DNA from 2 places in the Cloacibacillus sp. genome. Region 1 is predicted to be linked to the other one. Evidence: predicted binding sites of a transcription regulator. Region 1 holds the regulator's gene; the other holds the start of a gene.
The links. The regulator HrcA, encoded in region 1, represses chaperone genes, less so after heat shock. The targets are predictions, from matches to a motif close to TTAGCACTCNNTNNNANNGAGTGCTAA.
Positions count from the first base shown of each region.

Region 2: groES (co-chaperone GroES) is a predicted target of HrcA. The motif match lies at 3,605-3,631, and genes of this name have one in related genera.

Region 1 covers NZ_JAJBUX010000059.1:28,102-36,583, reverse strand. Annotated here, with positions in the region: gene LIO98_RS07565 (branched-chain amino acid ABC transporter permease) at 1-722, opposite strand, end outside; gene LIO98_RS07560 (ABC transporter substrate-binding protein) at 830-1,978, opposite strand; gene dnaJ (molecular chaperone DnaJ) at 2,207-3,340, opposite strand; gene dnaK (molecular chaperone DnaK) at 3,580-5,400, opposite strand; gene LIO98_RS07545 (nucleotide exchange factor GrpE) at 5,519-6,073, opposite strand; gene hrcA (heat-inducible transcriptional repressor HrcA) at 6,078-7,094, opposite strand; gene LIO98_RS07535 (histidine phosphatase family protein) at 7,414-8,061, shown strand; gene folP (dihydropteroate synthase) at 8,064-8,482, shown strand, end outside.
Region 2 covers NZ_JAJBUX010000087.1:9,394-17,875, reverse strand. Annotated here, with positions in the region: gene LIO98_RS10985 ([FeFe] hydrogenase, group A) at 1-313, shown strand, start outside; gene LIO98_RS10980 ((2Fe-2S) ferredoxin domain-containing protein) at 316-558, shown strand; gene codB (cytosine permease) at 844-2,100, shown strand; gene codA (cytosine deaminase) at 2,127-3,362, shown strand; gene groES (co-chaperone GroES) at 3,675-3,965, shown strand; gene groL (chaperonin GroEL) at 4,000-5,646, shown strand; gene LIO98_RS10955 (extracellular solute-binding protein) at 5,861-6,970, shown strand; gene LIO98_RS10950 (ABC transporter permease subunit) at 7,044-7,886, shown strand; gene LIO98_RS10945 (ABC transporter permease subunit) at 7,888-8,482, shown strand, end outside.

The DNA of each region.
Region 1 (8,482 bases):
CCCGGCAGCGAGCCGAGCCCGCCGATGACCGCGGCGACAAAAGCCTTCGTCGTTATCATTCCAAGCTGCGGATAGAGCGTATAACGGACGGAGAGGAAAATGCCGCCGACGCCGGCGAGAAGTCCCGCGACGAAAAAGACTATGGAAATGAGCCTGTTCACGTTGACGCCCATCAGTCCGGCCGTTTTGAGGTTATAGGAGGCGGCGCGGATGGCGAGCCCCCATTTAGTCTTGACAAGGAATATCTGCAGTCCCACAAGAAAGACGACGGCTGTAACAAGCGAAAGGATGTCAAAGGCGCTGGTGGTGGCCAAACCGAAGAAATTTACCGGATTAGTCGGAATCACAGGCGGCAGGGCGCGGAAGCGGCCTCCGACCGTGACCACGAAAATATTCTCGATCACGATGCTCATGCCCATGGAGGCTATAAGCATATAGAGAGTGACAGGGGTACGTTCCCTTATGGGACGATAGGCGAGGCGTTCGACGATGATAGCCGAGAGCCCCGAGCCGACCAGCGCCGCCAGCGACGCGAGCCAAATATTCATCCCGCCGGCACGAAGCGCGAAATAACAGATATATCCGCCGATGACCAGAAATCCGCCATGGGCGAAATTGGAAAATAAGAGAACTGAATATACTAGCGAATAACCAACTGCGATAAGGGCGTATACAGAACCCAAGGACAGTCCGTTAATAAGCTGCTGGATAAGGGTCTCCAATTGCAACACCTCAAACCTTTCCTGCTGATAAGCAAATAAGCGGGGCCTTGTGTAGGAAAAAGCGCCCAAGGTTCAGTCAAGAACCTTGGGCCGCGTGTATCAGATATTTATTTCGGTTCTACCTTCTTGTAGAATTTAGTTTTAAGGTCGTCTCCGACTTTAAGGATGATACCTGCCTTATTGATCGGGTTATGGGTCGCGGGGTCGATGGTGAGCGTGGCGTGATGCAGCTTCAGCCCCTTCGTCTCTTCGAGGGCCTTGGCGATCGCCTGTCCGTCGGCCTTGCCGGCGCGATTGATCGCGTCGATGAGCCAGTACATCGCGTCATAGGCCATCGTACCGTTCACGAATTCTTTGCAGTCGTCCTTGTAGACTTCCTTATAACGCGCGAATATCGGCGCCATTTCGGGGTCGTCGAGGTATGTGTGGTTGACCCAGAACGTTCCCTTCATCGCGGGTCCGGCGATTTCATTCATAAATTCGGCATAGCCGTCTCCGCCGATGACCGTCACCTTAAGCCCCAGTTCCTGCGCCTGCTTGATGGCGAGCGCCATATCCTTGCCCATGCCGGGCAGGAAGAGCAGGTCGGCGCCGGAGTTCTTGATCGTCGTCAGCTGAGCGCGGAAGTCGACGTCCGTCTCGCGGAAGCCTTCGTCGGCAACGATCTTTCCGCCAAGCTTCTCATAGTCCTTGACAAAGAATTCACGCAGCCCCTGCGCGTAGTCGGAACCTACGTTATAGAGGATAGCGGCCTTAGTCTTTTTAAGGTCGTTGTAGGCGAGGTCTGCCGCGAGAGCTCCCTGATAGGGGTCCGTGAAGCAGATACGGAAGGAATAGGGGCGGACTTTGCCCTTATTGTCAACCGTTACAAATGGGTTGGTCCCGACAGTTGAGATCTGCGGGGTCTTGCCCTTGGCGACGATAGGCGCGGTGGCGATGTTGATGCCGCTGGAGTTGGCTCCGACGATCGCGCAGACCTTGTCGCTTTCGATCATGCGGCGTACGGCGTTGACCGCGTCTTCATTACGGGTTTTTGTATCGTAGGGGATAAGTTCAATTTTACGTCCAAGGATACCGCCTTTGGCGTTGATGTCGCCGACGACAAGTTTAGCCATGTTGACTTCCGTGATCCCGTATTGGGCATAGTCTCCGGTAAGGGCCGCGAGATAACCGATCTTGATGGGCTCCGCAGCCATCGCGGTTCCCGCCGCAAATACGATGATAATAAGAGCTAGTAAAGCTAGTACTTTTCTCAATATAGTGCACCTCCATATTGTATTGTGTATCAGCTTGACGCTTTACTTATTTTATAGTTTTGTCAGCAATATGTAAAGGTAATTTGCCGTGGTTAATTAAGTTTATCAAAATTTTTGAATTGAACGGCGAATTGAGTTTATTTTTTTTGATAACTATTTACAAAAATAAAAAGAGCTCTCCAAAAAGGAAAGCTCTTAAAGTCTTTCTTTATACTTTTAGTATTTTATTTACGCGTTCACCTGCTGGCCGCCCTCTTTCGCGAGCTCTTTCAGCAGCTCGCGCTCCTTAGCGGTGAGGCTCTTGGGCACCTTGACCTTAACGAGGATGTTCATATCGCCGCTGCCTTTGCCCTTGAGCCGCGGCATTCCGCGTCCGCGAATGCGCAGCTTCGAACCGGCCTGCGTACCAGCCGGGATGTCGAGTTTTTCCATGCCGTCGAAGGTCTCCACTTTGACCTCACTGCCAAGCGCCGCCTGCGGGAAGGATATCTCAACCGTCGTATTGAGGTCGTCGCCCTTGCGCGTGAACCGGCTGTCGGGCATCACTTCGGTGAGGATAAAGAGGTCGCCGGCCGGACCGCCGTTGATCCCGGCCTCCCCCTTGCTTGAGACGCGAAGTCTCGTGCCGGTGTCAACACCGGCGGGAATTTTAACTTCGACGTTCTGTATACGTTTTACGCGTCCCTTGCCGCGGCATTCAGTGCAGACCTTGTCGATGATCTTGCCCTTGCCGTGGCAGGTGGTACAGGTCACAGACTGCTGCATCTGACCAAATGGAGTGTTGACCACCTCGTGCATCTGTCCCGTGCCGTGACAGGTCGGGCAGGTCTCTACCTTGCTGCCTGGCTCCGCGCCGCTGCCGCCGCAATGTTTACAGGTATCAAGGCGCGGTATCTCAAGCTTGCGCTTAAGTCCGCGGTAGGCCTCTTCAAGGGTGATCTTGACGGTGGCCTCAAGGTCGGCGCCGCGCCGCGGCGCGTTCGGGTTTGAGGCGCGGCGGCGTCCGCCTCCGAAGCCGCCCGCTCCGAAAAGATCCCCAAAAATATCGCCCAGGTCCTCCTGCGAGAAGGTCTGTCCCTGTCCGCCAAAGCCTCCGAAGCCGCCCTCTCCGCCGAAACCGCCGGGCGGCATATCACCCACGTAGCCGAACTGGTCGTACTGCGCCTTTTTTTTCGGATCGCTCAGCACTTCGTTCGCTTCGTTGATTTCCTTATATTTAGCCTCCGCCTCGGCGTTGCCCGGGTTTGCATCGGGATGATATTTCCGCGTAAGGGTACGGTAGGCCTTCTTTATTTCGTCAGCCGATGCTCCCCGGCTAACACCCAATATTTCATAATAGTCTTTTTTACCGGGAGCAGCCATCAGCGCTTCACCTCGCCATAAGATTTAAAATCTGCGCCGCGCCCTATAAAACCGATTGACCATATATCCGCCGGTGCGCGGCCTTTATTATTTGCCGCACAGGATTATACACCTGTGCGGCTATTTGTCAAGATTAGTTAAAAATTTATGAACTGCCGTTTGAGCAGTCGTTCATTTTCGGACGCGCATGCCGCAGGGCATTCGCCCGCGGCATGCGCTTTAAAAATGTTTTTATTGATTTAATTGTCTTCTTCGTGGAATTCGGCCTCAACGGTCTCCCCGTCGGGGTTCTCTTCCTGCTGCGGCGGCTGCTGCTGCGCGCCTGTCTGGGCTCCAGCGCTCTGGGCCGCCTGGGCGAGCACGTTCATCTCGTCCATCAGCTGCTTCGTCTCCGCTTTGATGGCGTCGGCGTCCTCTCCGCTCATCTTTTCGCGGACCTTGGCAACCCTGTCGTTGACCTTCGCCTGGGCCGCAGCGTCGGCAGAGCCTGATTCCTTCACAAGTTTCTCGGCCTGATAGATCACGGACTCGGCCTCGTTGCGCGCCTCGATAAGCTCTTTGCGCTTCTTGTCGGCGCTTTCGTTGATCTCCGCGTCGCGGCGCATCTTCTCGATCTCCTCATCGCTGAGGCGTGAGGACTGGATCGTGATGTTCTGCGCCTTACCGGTAGCCTTGTCCTTCGCGGTGACGTTGACGATGCCGTTGGCGTCGATGTCGAAGGTGACCTCTATCTGCGGGATACCGCGCGGCGCCGGCTTGATGCCGTCTAGGAAGAAACGTCCCAGCGAGACGTTGTCTCCCGCCATCGCGCGCTCGCCCTGCAGGACGTGTATCTCGACCTGCGGCTGATTGTCGGCCGCCGTTGTGAACACCTGGCTCTTGGATACCGGTATCGCGGTGTTCTTGTCAATTATCTTCGTAAAGACGCCGCCTAGGGTCTCAAGTCCGAGCGAGAGCGGCGTAACGTCGACGAGGACGATACCCTGCTGCTCTCCCGAAAGGATCGCGCCCTGGATCGCCGCGCCCATCGCGACGCATTCGTCGGGGTTGATGCCCTTGGTAGGCTCTTTGCCCATAAGCTCGGTCACGAGCTTCTGCACCATCGGCATGCGGGTGGAGCCGCCGACGAGAAGGATCTTATTGATCTGCGAGGGCTCGAGTCCGGCGTCCTTCATCGCCGTCTTGACAGGGGCGATGGTCTTGTCCAGCAGGCTGCGCGTGAGGTCCTCAAACTTTGCGCGGGTAAGTTTGAGCTCAAGATGCTTCGGTCCGTTGGCGTCCGCGGTGATGAAGGGAAGCGAGATCGTCGTCTCCTGCATTGATGAGAGCTCTATCTTCGCCTTTTCCGCCGCTTCGCGGAGGCGCTGCGAGGCCATCTTGTCTTTCAGGAGGTCGATGCCGTCGCTCTTCTTGAATTCCGCCGCGAGCCATTCCACTACCGCGTTATCCCAGTCGTCGCCACCGAGGAGGTTGTCGCCCGCTGTGGAGAGGACCTCAAAGACGCCGTCGCCCACATCGAGGATCGAAACGTCGAAGGTGCCGCCGCCGAGGTCGTAGACCATGATCTTATGGTCGCCCTTTTCCAGGTTCACACCGTAGGCGAGACAGGCCGCCGTCGGCTCGTTGATGATACGAAGCACGTTAAGCCCCGCGATGGTCCCCGCGTCCTTAGTAGCCTGACGCTGAGCGTCGGTGAAGTAGGCCGGGCAGGTGATGACGGCATCCGTAACGGCGGTGCCGAGATATTCCTCCGCGTCCTTCTTTAGTTTCTGCAGAATCATCGCCGATATCTGCTGCGGCGTGTAGGCTTTGCCGTCGACAGTCACCGTCTTGTCCGTGCCCATAGAACGTTTGATCGAGATGATCGTACGGTCGGGGTTAACGATCGCCTGACGCTTCGCAAGCTGTCCGACGAGTATCTCGCCGTCTTTGGTAAAGGCCACGACGGAGGGGGTCGTGCGCTGTCCTTCCGGGTTTGGTATTACTGTGACATTGTCTCCCTCTTTTACAGCCACGCAGCTGTTAGTTGTTCCAAGGTCTATTCCAATAACTTTTCCCATGTTCCATTCCACCTTTTATGATAATTATTTATCTGATTCGTCCGGCATCTATTTTTCTATAGCTGCCTTTCTGTTACTTCCGTTTTATTGCCTAATCAGCTTTAAGCCTCATTTATAATCAGCCGTTATACTTGCCGACCCGCACCTGGGAAGCCTTAAGCACGCGCCCCGCAAGCTTATAGCCGCGGCACAGCGCGCCTACTATATGTCCGTCCTTAGCGGCGTCATCCACCGGCTCCATACATACCGCCTCATGGAGAGAGGGGTCGAATTCGCCGTCCGTCGAAATAAACTCAAGCCCAAGCTTGCAGAGGCCGTCGGCGAACTGTTTGATCACCATCGACATGCCCTTCGCAAGGCTGCTATCCTTATCTTCGACCGCCGCCGCGATCCGCTCAAGATTCTCAAATACCGGCAGCATTTCATTTATCGCCTGCTCGGCGGCAAGCTTAGCGTTGTTCTCGCGGTCCCGTTCCATACGAGTACGCAGGTTAAAATAGTCGGCCCTGCCCCTTGCCACCTCTTCTTTGAGCTTGCGAACCTCATCTTTCAGCGCCTCGGACTCCCCCGCTTCAGACTGGGGAATATTCTCCTCGGCGGCCGGGATGCCTTCGAGCTCCGGCTCATCCTTCATCTGCGGCTCGCCGCAATTCGGTTTCTTCTGCTCGTCCATGTCTTCAGTCTCCTCTTTCGCCTGATTCGGAGTCCAGCTTGCGCAGCACTCCGTCTATCGCGGATATTACCTTTTCATAATCCATTCTCTCAGGGCCGATAACGCCGACGACGGCCTTCTGGCCTCCGGCCTCTCCCGTGGCGGCGACCAGCGCGGAATTTTTCATCCCCGGCAGTACATTTTCATCGCCGATCATTACGTTTATCTCGTTCATCGAGCAGCGGTTCACCAACGCGGTCATGTTGCTCTCCTCCTCAATAAAGGAGCAGAGCGCCTGTATCCGTCCCAGATCCTGAAAATCCTGCAGCTTCATGATCTGACTGACCGACCCCGTGAATATCTTCGTCTTCTGGACGCCAAGCAACGCGTCTATCTCAAGTAGAGCCTGACTGCAGGCGTCACGGTAGCTGCTTATCTCCTCCGTCAGCTTCGCCTTCAGCGAGCTCTTGATATCGCTCCAGGCACAGCCTGAAAAGCGGTTCAGCTTGAAGGCCAGTTCATCCAGCTCCTCCTGCGGCATATCCACCGGCATATCGATGAACTTCTGGTGAACAAGTCCGCCCTGAAGGACCACCAGCAGCAGAACGCGGAATTCGCTCATCCGCACGAAGCTCACATGATGGAAGCAGACCGTGTCAAGCGGCGTGATGGCGGCGATCCCAACATAGTCGGAGACGCGGCTCAGCATCTCGGAGGCCGATTCAAGCACCCGTCCCAGCCCCTGCCGGTGTTCCATCATCTTTTTTAGTAATTTTACAGACGGGCCGGCGTTATTTACACGTTGAAGTACCGAATCGACGTATAGTCTATATCCCTGAGTTGTGGGGATCCTGCCCGACGACGCATGAGTCTGTTTGAGAAAGCCCATGTCCTCAAGATCGGACATTTCATTTCTGATCGTCGCAGAGCTGCGTCCGGTGAGATAACGGCGGGATACCGTGCGTGAGCCTACAGTTTCACCGCTTTTAATATATTCATACACCACGGAGAGCACGACTTCCAGCTGTCTTTCAGTGATCACCAGACCTCACCTGCCTAGAAAAATTTTTCATTCTCTGTTAGCACTCAATGCTCACGAGTGCCAACACCTCAATGACGAATAAATAATAATCGTCATAGAGGCTTTTGTCAATACAGGTCAAAGATTTATTTTTAAAATTATAGGTAAAATTTTTTAATTCAAAAAATTAACAAAAGGCCGTATCGCCACGCTGTTGTTGTATAATTAACAGATGTTTGAGCTACCGGACCGGCGGTTCTTTTATCGGACGGCAACGAAAGAAACTCAAAGGTTCCCAGTATTTCTGCATTATCTGCAATCGTAACAGAAGTGAAGAATATTGAAAAAAGACAAAACGTTTATCTATCTTATCAGACACGGCGAATGTGCCGGCAACAAAGAAAACCGCATCCGCGGATGTATGGATTTCCCCTTAAATGAAAACGGCATCCTCCAGGCCCACGCCCTCGCGAAGGCGATGAAAGACAAGAATATAGAGTATATCTACTCGAGTCCGCTCTCCCGCGCGACGACCACCGCAAAGATCCTCGGCGAGACGCTGGGGCTGCCATACGAGGCGCGCGAGGGCTTCTGCAACATACACCTCGGTCCCTGGGAAAACAGAAAGAAGGCCGAGCTCGCCGTTGAGGAACCCGATAAATGGCAGACATGGCTCGACCAACCGGAAGAGCTCAAGATCGACGGAGGAGAGACGCTTGACGAGGTGCGCGAGCGCGCCCTCGCCGAACTTGACCGCGTCATCTGCGAGCACCGCGGCAGCAATATCGCGCTCGTGGCTCACCGCGGCGTGCTAAAACCGCTAATGGCGGGGGCTATAGGCGTAATGCGCCCCAGCTACTGGCGGCTCCACGTCGATACGGCCTCATACAGCCTCCTCACCCACGACAGCCTCCACGGCTACTGCCTCATGGGACTCAATTTCACGGAACATCTCGCCGGACTGCCGATAATCCAGGAGTTCGACTAAAAATGTCCGCCCACCTCATCCGCTTCGGAGACAAAAGGGAGCTGTCACAGGCCACCGAGAAGGCAGGCTGCGACATAAACTCCCTGCCCTACTTCGAAAATCGCCGCGAGATGCTCCAGCTCTACGTCACGGACATTCCCGCACCGGCGGCCAGCATCATCAAACAGGAGATGCTCTCACGCGGCGGCGACGCCGCCGTGCATGCGCAGGTCATTACCTGCGGCGTTAAAAAGAGCGACGTCATCCTCTTCGGCACGGCAAAACAGCTCGGCCATCTCGCAGAGAAGCTGACGCGGATGCCATGGTGGGGCCTCGAACGCCTCGCAGACGAAATACGCGGCCTGATCGCCCCGTCGCTGCCAAGCGCGAGAAAACTTCCCTGCGGCACTGAGCTTCCCTTTGGAGAAAGGATGCTGCTGAT
Region 2 (8,482 bases), on a different contig from region 1:
CAGGGAGCTTAAGATTGCGGTGGTCAGCGGCCTTGGAAACGCCCATGAGCTGATAAAACGCATCAAGGAGGGCGAGCACTACGACTTTGTGGAGGTCATGGCCTGCCCCGGCGGCTGCGTCTGCGGCGCGGGACAGCCCTTCATCCTCCGCGAAGGCAAAGTGAGCCGCGGCAAGGGACTCTACTCGGCGGACAAGATGTCGAGCATCAAACGTTCGGAGGAGAACCCGCTCATGCTTTCGCTCTACAGCGGGCTGCTGAAGGGGCGCGTCCACGACCTGCTCCACGTACACTACCACGCGAAGGAGGCATAGTCATGGCCATAGTGAGAATATGTATTGGGACCTCCTGCTACCTCAAGGGAGCCTACAATGTGCTCCAGCTTTTCCAGCATGAGATCGAAGAGCGGGGACTGCACGATAAAATAGAGATCAGCGGCTCCTTCTGCATGGGTCAGTGTCAGAACGACGTCTCCGTAGACGTGGACGGGACCGTCTACAATGTTTCACCGGAGACCGCGTATAAATTCTTTGAGGAGACGATAATGCCGCGCCTGTGAAGCATTGATGACGGAACGCCTGCGTAAATCCGTCATGGCAGATAAAACAAAATCTTTCAAACAGATAAATCGGTGCGAATAAGCGCCGCAGGCTAAATAACCCGCCCCCTGAGAACCGAAAGCCGTATATCCATACGGCGCTGGATGCTCAGGGGGCAATTTATGACGCGTAAGGTTTTTATCCGCGCCGATTTGAGGCTACAAAAAAACGTCTTTGCGTAATATAATAGTCCGCGGTTTGTGTAACCGGTTGCATAGTTTATATTTGAAACGGAGAGTTTTTTTATGAGTGAACAGACGACAGCGAAAAAATTAATTGCGGACAGCGAGTGTTCCCTGTCCGCGGTGCCTGTCGCGAAAAAAGTGCAGGGACTCTGGGCGGCGATGGTCGTACTTGTGGGCTTCACCTTCTTCTCGCCGAGCATGACCGCGGGCGGCAACCTCGGTATCGGACTCACGCTCAACGGCTTCATCCTCGCGATGATCCTGGACAACGCCTTCCTCGGCGTCTACTGCGGCCTGCTGGGATACATCGGCCAGAAGACGGGGCTCACGCTCGACCTGATGGCCCACCGCTCCTTTGGCGAAAAGGGCTCTTACCTGCCCTCCGCGCTCATCAGCTTCACGCAGATCGGCTGGTTCGGCGTCGGCGTCGCGATGTTCGCGATCCCCGTATCCGGGCTGACCGGCGGCCGTATTCCCGTCTGGGCGCTCATAATCATCACGGGAACGGTCATGACAGTCACCGCCTACCTGGGGATCAGGGCGCTCGCGGTGCTTGGCTCGATCGCCGTGCCGCTGATCGCCGTTCTCGGTGTCTATTCAGTCGGCTGGGGGGTGGATAAGGTCGGCGGCTTCATGAACGTATTTGCCCAGATACCGCAGAAACCGATCAGCCTCGCGACGGGCATCGCCATCGTCGTTGGCTCCTTTATCTCCGGCGGCACCGCGACGCCGAACTTTACCCGCTTCTCTAAGACGCCGCGCGTGGCGGTACTTGCCACCGTCGTCGCCTTCTTTGTCGGGAACTCCATAATGATGATCTTCGGCGCGGTCGGCGGTGCGGTGACGGGCGTCGCCGATATCTTTGACATCCTGATCCTCCAGGGACTGGCCATTCCCGCGATCCTCACCCTCGGGCTGAACATCTGGACCACCAACAACAACGCGCTCTATACGGCGGGGCTCGGCGTCTCGAACATCACCAAGATACCAAACAAGCCCCTCGTTCTGCTCAGCGGCGCGGCGGGAACCCTGACCGCCGTCTGGCTCTACTATAACTTTGTCGGTATGCTGAACCTGCTCTCCGGCATGATCCCGCCCATCGGCGCGGTGCTCATCCTACACTACTTCCTGCATAAAGATGAATACTACAGACCCGCCGCGAGCGGTCCCGCGGTCAATCTGGCGGGCGTCCTCGCGGTGGCGGCGGGATCACTGGTCGGCATCTTCGTAACCTGCGGCATAAAACCCGTCAACTCGCTGGCCGCGGCGGCGCTGGTATTCCTCGTCCTCGACCGCCTGACCGCGAAAAAGAGCTAAAAATATCACGGAGGGAATGATTTCTGATGCTGATAAAAAACATATTTATTGAGAATTCCACAGAGGCTAAAGACATCCGCGTTACGGACGGCAAATTTGAAGAGATAAAGGCCGGCCTCGCCCCGCGCGGCGGGGAAGAGGTCGTCGACTGCACGGGAAAGATGGCTTTGCCGCCTTTCATCGAGAGCCACGTCCACCTCGATACCTGCCTCACCGCCGGTGATCCCGTCTGGAACATATCGGGGACGCTCTTTGAGGGCATCGAATGCTGGAGCAAACGCAAAGAAAAACTTTCAAAGAACGACGTCAAGGAGCGCGCGCGCCGCGCCGTGCAGATGCAGGCCGCGAACGGCGTGCAGTTCGTCCGCACCCACGTCGACGTGACCGACCCCTCGCTGGTGGCGATGGAAGGGATGCTCGAACTCAAAGAAGAGCTGAAAGACTACGTCGACATCCAGATAGTAGCCTTCCCGCAGGAGGGGATAAAAAGCTATCCCAACGGCGAGGCGCTGATGGAAAACGCGGTGAAGATGGGGGCTGACTGCGTCGGCGCGATCCCGCACTTTGAATTTACCCGCGAATACGCCGTCGAGTCGGTCGACTTCTGCGTGAAGCTCGCGGAAAAATATGGCCGTCTCGTCGACGTTCACTGCGACGAGATAGACGACGAACAGTCGAAGGGGCTCGAAGTGCTCGCCTGCCGCGCCCTTGAAAGCGGTATGAAAGATATGGTTACGGCCAGCCACACGACGGCGATGCACAGCTACAACAACGCCTACTGCGGCAAACTCTTCCGCCTCCTGCGCATGAGCGATATAAACTTCGTCTGCAATCCGCTCGTCAATACACATTTGCAGGGGCGCTTCGACACCTATCCCAAACGCCGCGGCGTGACGCGCGTCAAGGAGTTGCTCGCCAACGGCAACAACGTCTCCTTCGGCCATGACGACATCTTCGACCCCTGGTATCCGCTCGGCAGCGGCAACATGCGCGACATCATCCACATGGGGCTGCACGTCTGCCAGATGATGGGCTATCAGGAGATAATGGAGTCATACCGTCTCTGCACCCACAACGCGGCGAAGACGCTCCATCTCGGCGAGAGCTACGGCATCCGCGAGGGAAACCCAGCGAGCTTCATCGTTCTTGACGGCGACAACTTCTACAACGCGCTCAACAAAAAGGGCGAGATACTCTATTCATACAACAGGGGACGCCTCATCGCCTCCGCAGAACCGGCAGTGAGAAGGGTAATGTTTTAAATACGGGATAAAGAAGAGAGATCTAAAAGAAGACAAGGCGCGGCGTTACTGCCGCGCCTTATCTGTTAAAGTGCCTGTGAAATAAGTAGTTACCCGTAAGATTTAATTAAGTCAAAAATTTTTATGAATAATTGAGTAAATCGAAGATAAAGCAATATTACAGAGTGAAATAAAAAATATTTGGATATAATCATATTTGAGAAAAGCGACGTCAGTCATTAAAATTTCAGGCGTAAAGAAAATTAGCACTCAACGAAAGTGAGTGCTAACACGAAAAAGAACCGCTTTAAAAATCACAGGAGGGATCTCTTAATGAAACTTAAGCCACTTGGAGACAGAATCGTAGTAAAGGCAGCGCCGAACGAAGAGAAGACAAAGGGAGGCCTCGTGCTTCCGGACACAGTGAAAGAGAAACCCGTCGAAGGGATCGTCGTGGCGGTCGGAGCCGGCAAAGTTCTTGACAACGGCTCACGTCAGCCGATGGAAGTCAAAGTTGACGACAAGGTCATCTACAGCAAATATTCAGGAACCGAAGTCAAGGTCGACGACGAGACCTACCTCATTATCGGTGAAAGAGACGTTCTCGCGGTAGTCGAGAAGTAATTGTAAAGATAGATAAACGGGAGGAATAATAATTATGGCAAAAACACTGCTTTTCAGAGAAGACGCACGCCGCTCGATGGAGCGCGGAATCAATAAAGTCGCGGATACCGTAGGAATCACCCTTGGCCCGAAAGGACGCAACGTCGTCCTGGAGAAGAAGTTCGGCTCGCCGACCATCACCAACGACGGCGTGACGATCGCGAAGGAGATCGAGCTCGAAGATCCGTTCGAGAATATGGGCGCCCAGCTCATCAAAGAGGTAGCCTCGAAGACCAACGACGTAGCCGGCGACGGTACGACGACGGCCACGGTGCTCGCCCGCGCGATGATCCGCGAGGGAATCAAGAACGTAGCGGCGGGCGCGAACGGCATGCAGCTCCGCAAGGGTATCGAAGACGCGACCGCGGTTGTTGTTGAAGAGCTCAAGAAGCAGGCTTCGCCCGTCAAGGGACACAAGAAGACCGTGCAGGTAGCCGCCATCTCCGCCAACGACAAGAAGGTCGGAGAGCTCATCGCCGAAGCGATGGAGAAGGTCGGCGAAGAGGGCGTCATCACCGTTGAAGACAGCAAGAGCCTCGGCACGACGCTGGAGACCGTCGAGGGACTCCAGTTCGACAAGGGCTACCTCAGCCCCTACATGATCACGAACCCCGACCGTATGGAAGCCGTACTTGACGACGCGAACATCCTCATCGTCGACGGAAAGATTTCCAACGTGAAAGATATGCTTCCCGTCCTTGAGAAGAGCGTCCAGCTCGCGAAGCCGCTCCTCATCATCGCCGAGGACGTCGAGGGCGAAGCGCTGGCGACACTCGTCGTCAACAAGCTGCGTGGAATACTCCAGGTCGTAGCCGTCAAGGCCCCGGGATTCGGCGACCGCAGAAAGGCGATGCTCCAGGATATCGCCACCGTGACCGGCGCGACGGTCATCAGCGAAGAGGTTGGACGCAAGCTTGACAGCGCTGACGTCGCTGACCTCGGCCACGCGAAGAAGATAAAGGTCACCAAGGAAGACACGACGATCGTCGAGGGCGCCGGAGATTCCACGGCCATCAAGGATCGCGCCGCGCAGATCAAGAAGGAACTCGCCGACTCAACCTCAGAGTACGACAAAGAGAAGCTCCAGGAGCGCCTCGCGAAACTGGTCGGCGGCGTAGCGGTCATCCAGGTCGGAGCCGCGACGGAGACGGAGCAGAAGGAACTCAAGCTCCGCATAGAGGACGCGCTCAACTCAACGCGCGCCGCGGTTGAAGAGGGAATCGTCCCCGGCGGCGGAGTGGCGCTCGTCGGCTGCACCAAAGTCCTCGACAAAGAGATCGCGAAACTTGAGGGCGACATTCGTACCGGAGCGCAGATCGTACGCAAGGCGCTCACCGAACCCCTCTACCTCATCGCCCACAACAGCGGCATGCAGGGCGACGTCATCATCGAAAAGGTCAAGACCCTCAAAGAGGGACAGGGCCTCGACGCGACGACCGGCGAATACGTTGACATGATCGAAGCGGGCATCATCGACCCGGTGAAGGTCACCCGCTCGGCTCTCCAGAACGCCTCCTCGATCGCGGCGATGATCCTCACCACGGACGCCGTCGTTGCCGACAAGCCCGAGAAGAAAGACACCCTCGGCGACATGGCCGGTGGAATGGGCGGTATGGGTGGAATGGGCGGCATGGACTACTAAGTCCGGCGGCATAACCCACAGCTCAATAGACAGATACAAAAGCCGGAGACGCCAGTCTCCGGCTTTTTCATATCCTCATTTAATTTGATGAAAAGAGGCCGCGCGGCCTCTTTTTTGCGCTTACATTTTCGTTGCGTTTATAAAACCTTTCCTTTACTTCCGCTTTTTATAATGAAACTGCTTTGGAAAACATATGGGAAAAGGAGAAATTATTTTGAACAGGAAAGTTATGATCGGAGCGGCGGTTGCCGTCGTAATTATCGCGGTATTCGCCTTTACGCAGATGCAGCCGGGCAAAGAGAGCGCCGGCAAGGTTGACCTCAACAGCCTCACCGTCGAGGAACTTCAGAAAAAGGCGCAGGAAGAGGGCAGGGTGGAATCGGTTGGTATGCCCGACTCGTGGGCGAACTGGGTCGGCACCTGGACGGACCTAAAGGATAAATTCGGCATCGAACACGCCGACGTGGACATGTCCTCGGCGGAGGAGCTCGCGATATTCGAGGCGGAGAAGGAAAACGCCACGAAGGACATCGGCGACGTGGGCCAGTCCTTCGGCCCGCTCGCGGAGAGCAAGGGGCTCACGCTTCCCTACAAGACGAGCTACTGGGACGAGATCCCCGAATGGGCGAAGGACGACAACGGCGACTGGGTGATCGGCTACTACGGGACCATCACCGTCATCACCAACAGGAAGCTCGTTCCCAACCCGCCGAAATCATTCGCCGACATCCTCGAGGGCGAATATATGGTGACCCCCGGCAACGTCGCGCAGGCGACGCAGGCTCAGTGCGCGCTGCTCGCGGCGGCGATCGCCAACGGCGGCTCTGAGACCAACCTCCAGCCGGGCTTCGACTTCTTCAGGAAACTTGCCGAGCAGGGACGCATCGATATGGGCGAGCCTAACGTCGCGCGCCTCGAAAAGGGCGAGATAGCCTGCTACTTCGTCTGGGACTACAACGCGCTCGGTTACCGCGACCAGTTCAAGGCAAACAACCCCGAAGCGGAATATGACGTCTGCATCCCCGCCGACGGCTCCGTGCAGAGCGGCTACGCGACGATAATCAACGCCTACACGAAACGCCCGCACGCCGCGGCCTTCACGCGTGAATACATCCTCAGCGACGCCGGTCAGATAAACCTCGCGCGCGGCTACGCGACGCCGATCAGAGGCAGTGTGGAGCTTCCCGACGACGTAAAGGCGAAGATGCTCCCGTCGGAGCAGTACGCGAAGGCGCGCCCCATCTCGGACTTCAAGGCCTGGGAAGAGGCGGCCAAGAACCTGGGGACAAAATGGCAGGAAGAGGTAATGGCCTACGCGAAATAGAGCGCTGATAATAAAGGGAGGCCGCTGTTATTCCGCGGGCTCCCTCTTTTTTACGACGATTGGAGAGAAACTTTTGAACAACAGCAAAAAGACCTACCTTGCCGCGCTGCTTCCCTTCGCCGCCGTGGTGCTGCTCTTCGAGCTGATGCCGGTGGCGGGCGTCATCATGCGGAGCTTTATGGAAGAGAACGGCGGCGGCTTCACCCTCACGCACTACGCCTCTATCTTCACCAAGCGGCTCTACCGCGTCGCGGTGATGAACAGCCTCTGGGTGGCGGCCGCCTCGTCGCTTATCGGGCTCTTCGCCGCCTTCTGGGGCGCGAAAAGCTGCCACGAGGCGAAGCCGGGGACGAAAAACATATTCCTCAGCGTGCTGAACATGACCTCGAATTTCTCTGGCATCCCGCTTGCCTTTTCATACATAATCCTCTTCGGCAACGTTGGCGTGCTCGTGATGTTCGGCAAAAACCACGGCATAGAGGCGCTTGCCAACTTCAACATCTACAGCATTAGGGGGCTGCTGCTCTGCTACATCTACTTCCAGATCCCGCTCGCGACGCTGCTTCTGATCCCCGCCTTCGACGCGCTCAAAAAGGAGTGGCGCGAGGCGGCGGCGCTCCTTGGCGGCGGCGCGGCGGCATTCTGGCTGCGGGTCGGCCTGCCGAACCTGCTTCCGAGCCTGCTCGGGACCTTCAGCATCCTCTTCGCGAACGCGATCGCCGCCTTCGCGACGGCCTACGCGCTGATGCAGAACAACTTCCAGCTGCTGCCGATAAGGATATCGGAGCAGTTTGTCGGCGACGTCGTGCAGCGTAAGGAGTTCGGCTCCGCGCTTGCCGTCGTGCTCATGCTGATGATGGTGGCGACGATCACCGCGAACGGCATGATACTTAAAAAGAGAGGCGGGAGGGGCTGAGATGAGAGGCGGAAAGGGCAGCTCTATAATCCTCTGGGCCATTGTGCTCTATCTGCTGATACCGCTCTTCATGACGCTCGTCTACTCCCTTTTTACTGAATGGATGGACGTGCTGCCGAAGGGCTTTACGCTTAAATACTACGCCGTGATCTTCAGGGACGCCGCCTTCTGGCAGGCGCTCGCGCGGACGGTCGTCATCTCGATAGTACCCGTCATCGCCGCCGCGGCGATGATCCTGCTTGCGATGTACGTCGTCGTGGTATACCTGCCGTGGCTCGACAAATACCTGCGGATAATCTGCACCATACCGTACGCGGTACAGGGCGTCATCCTGCCGGTCAGCGTCCTCTCCCTCTACGCCGGAGCGCCCGCGCCCCTCTCGAACCGTATCGCCATGCTCACCTTCACCTACTGCGTAGTGATACTACCCTACATGTACCAGGGGATCAAAAACAGCCTGATAAGCGTGGACGCGCCGAGGCTGCTCGAGGCGGCGCAGATGCTGGGGGCTGATAAATTCTTCGCCTTCTTCAGGATCATCGTCCCCTGCATGCTCTCCGGCGTCGTCATCTCCTCGATGCTCTCCGTCGCCCTCA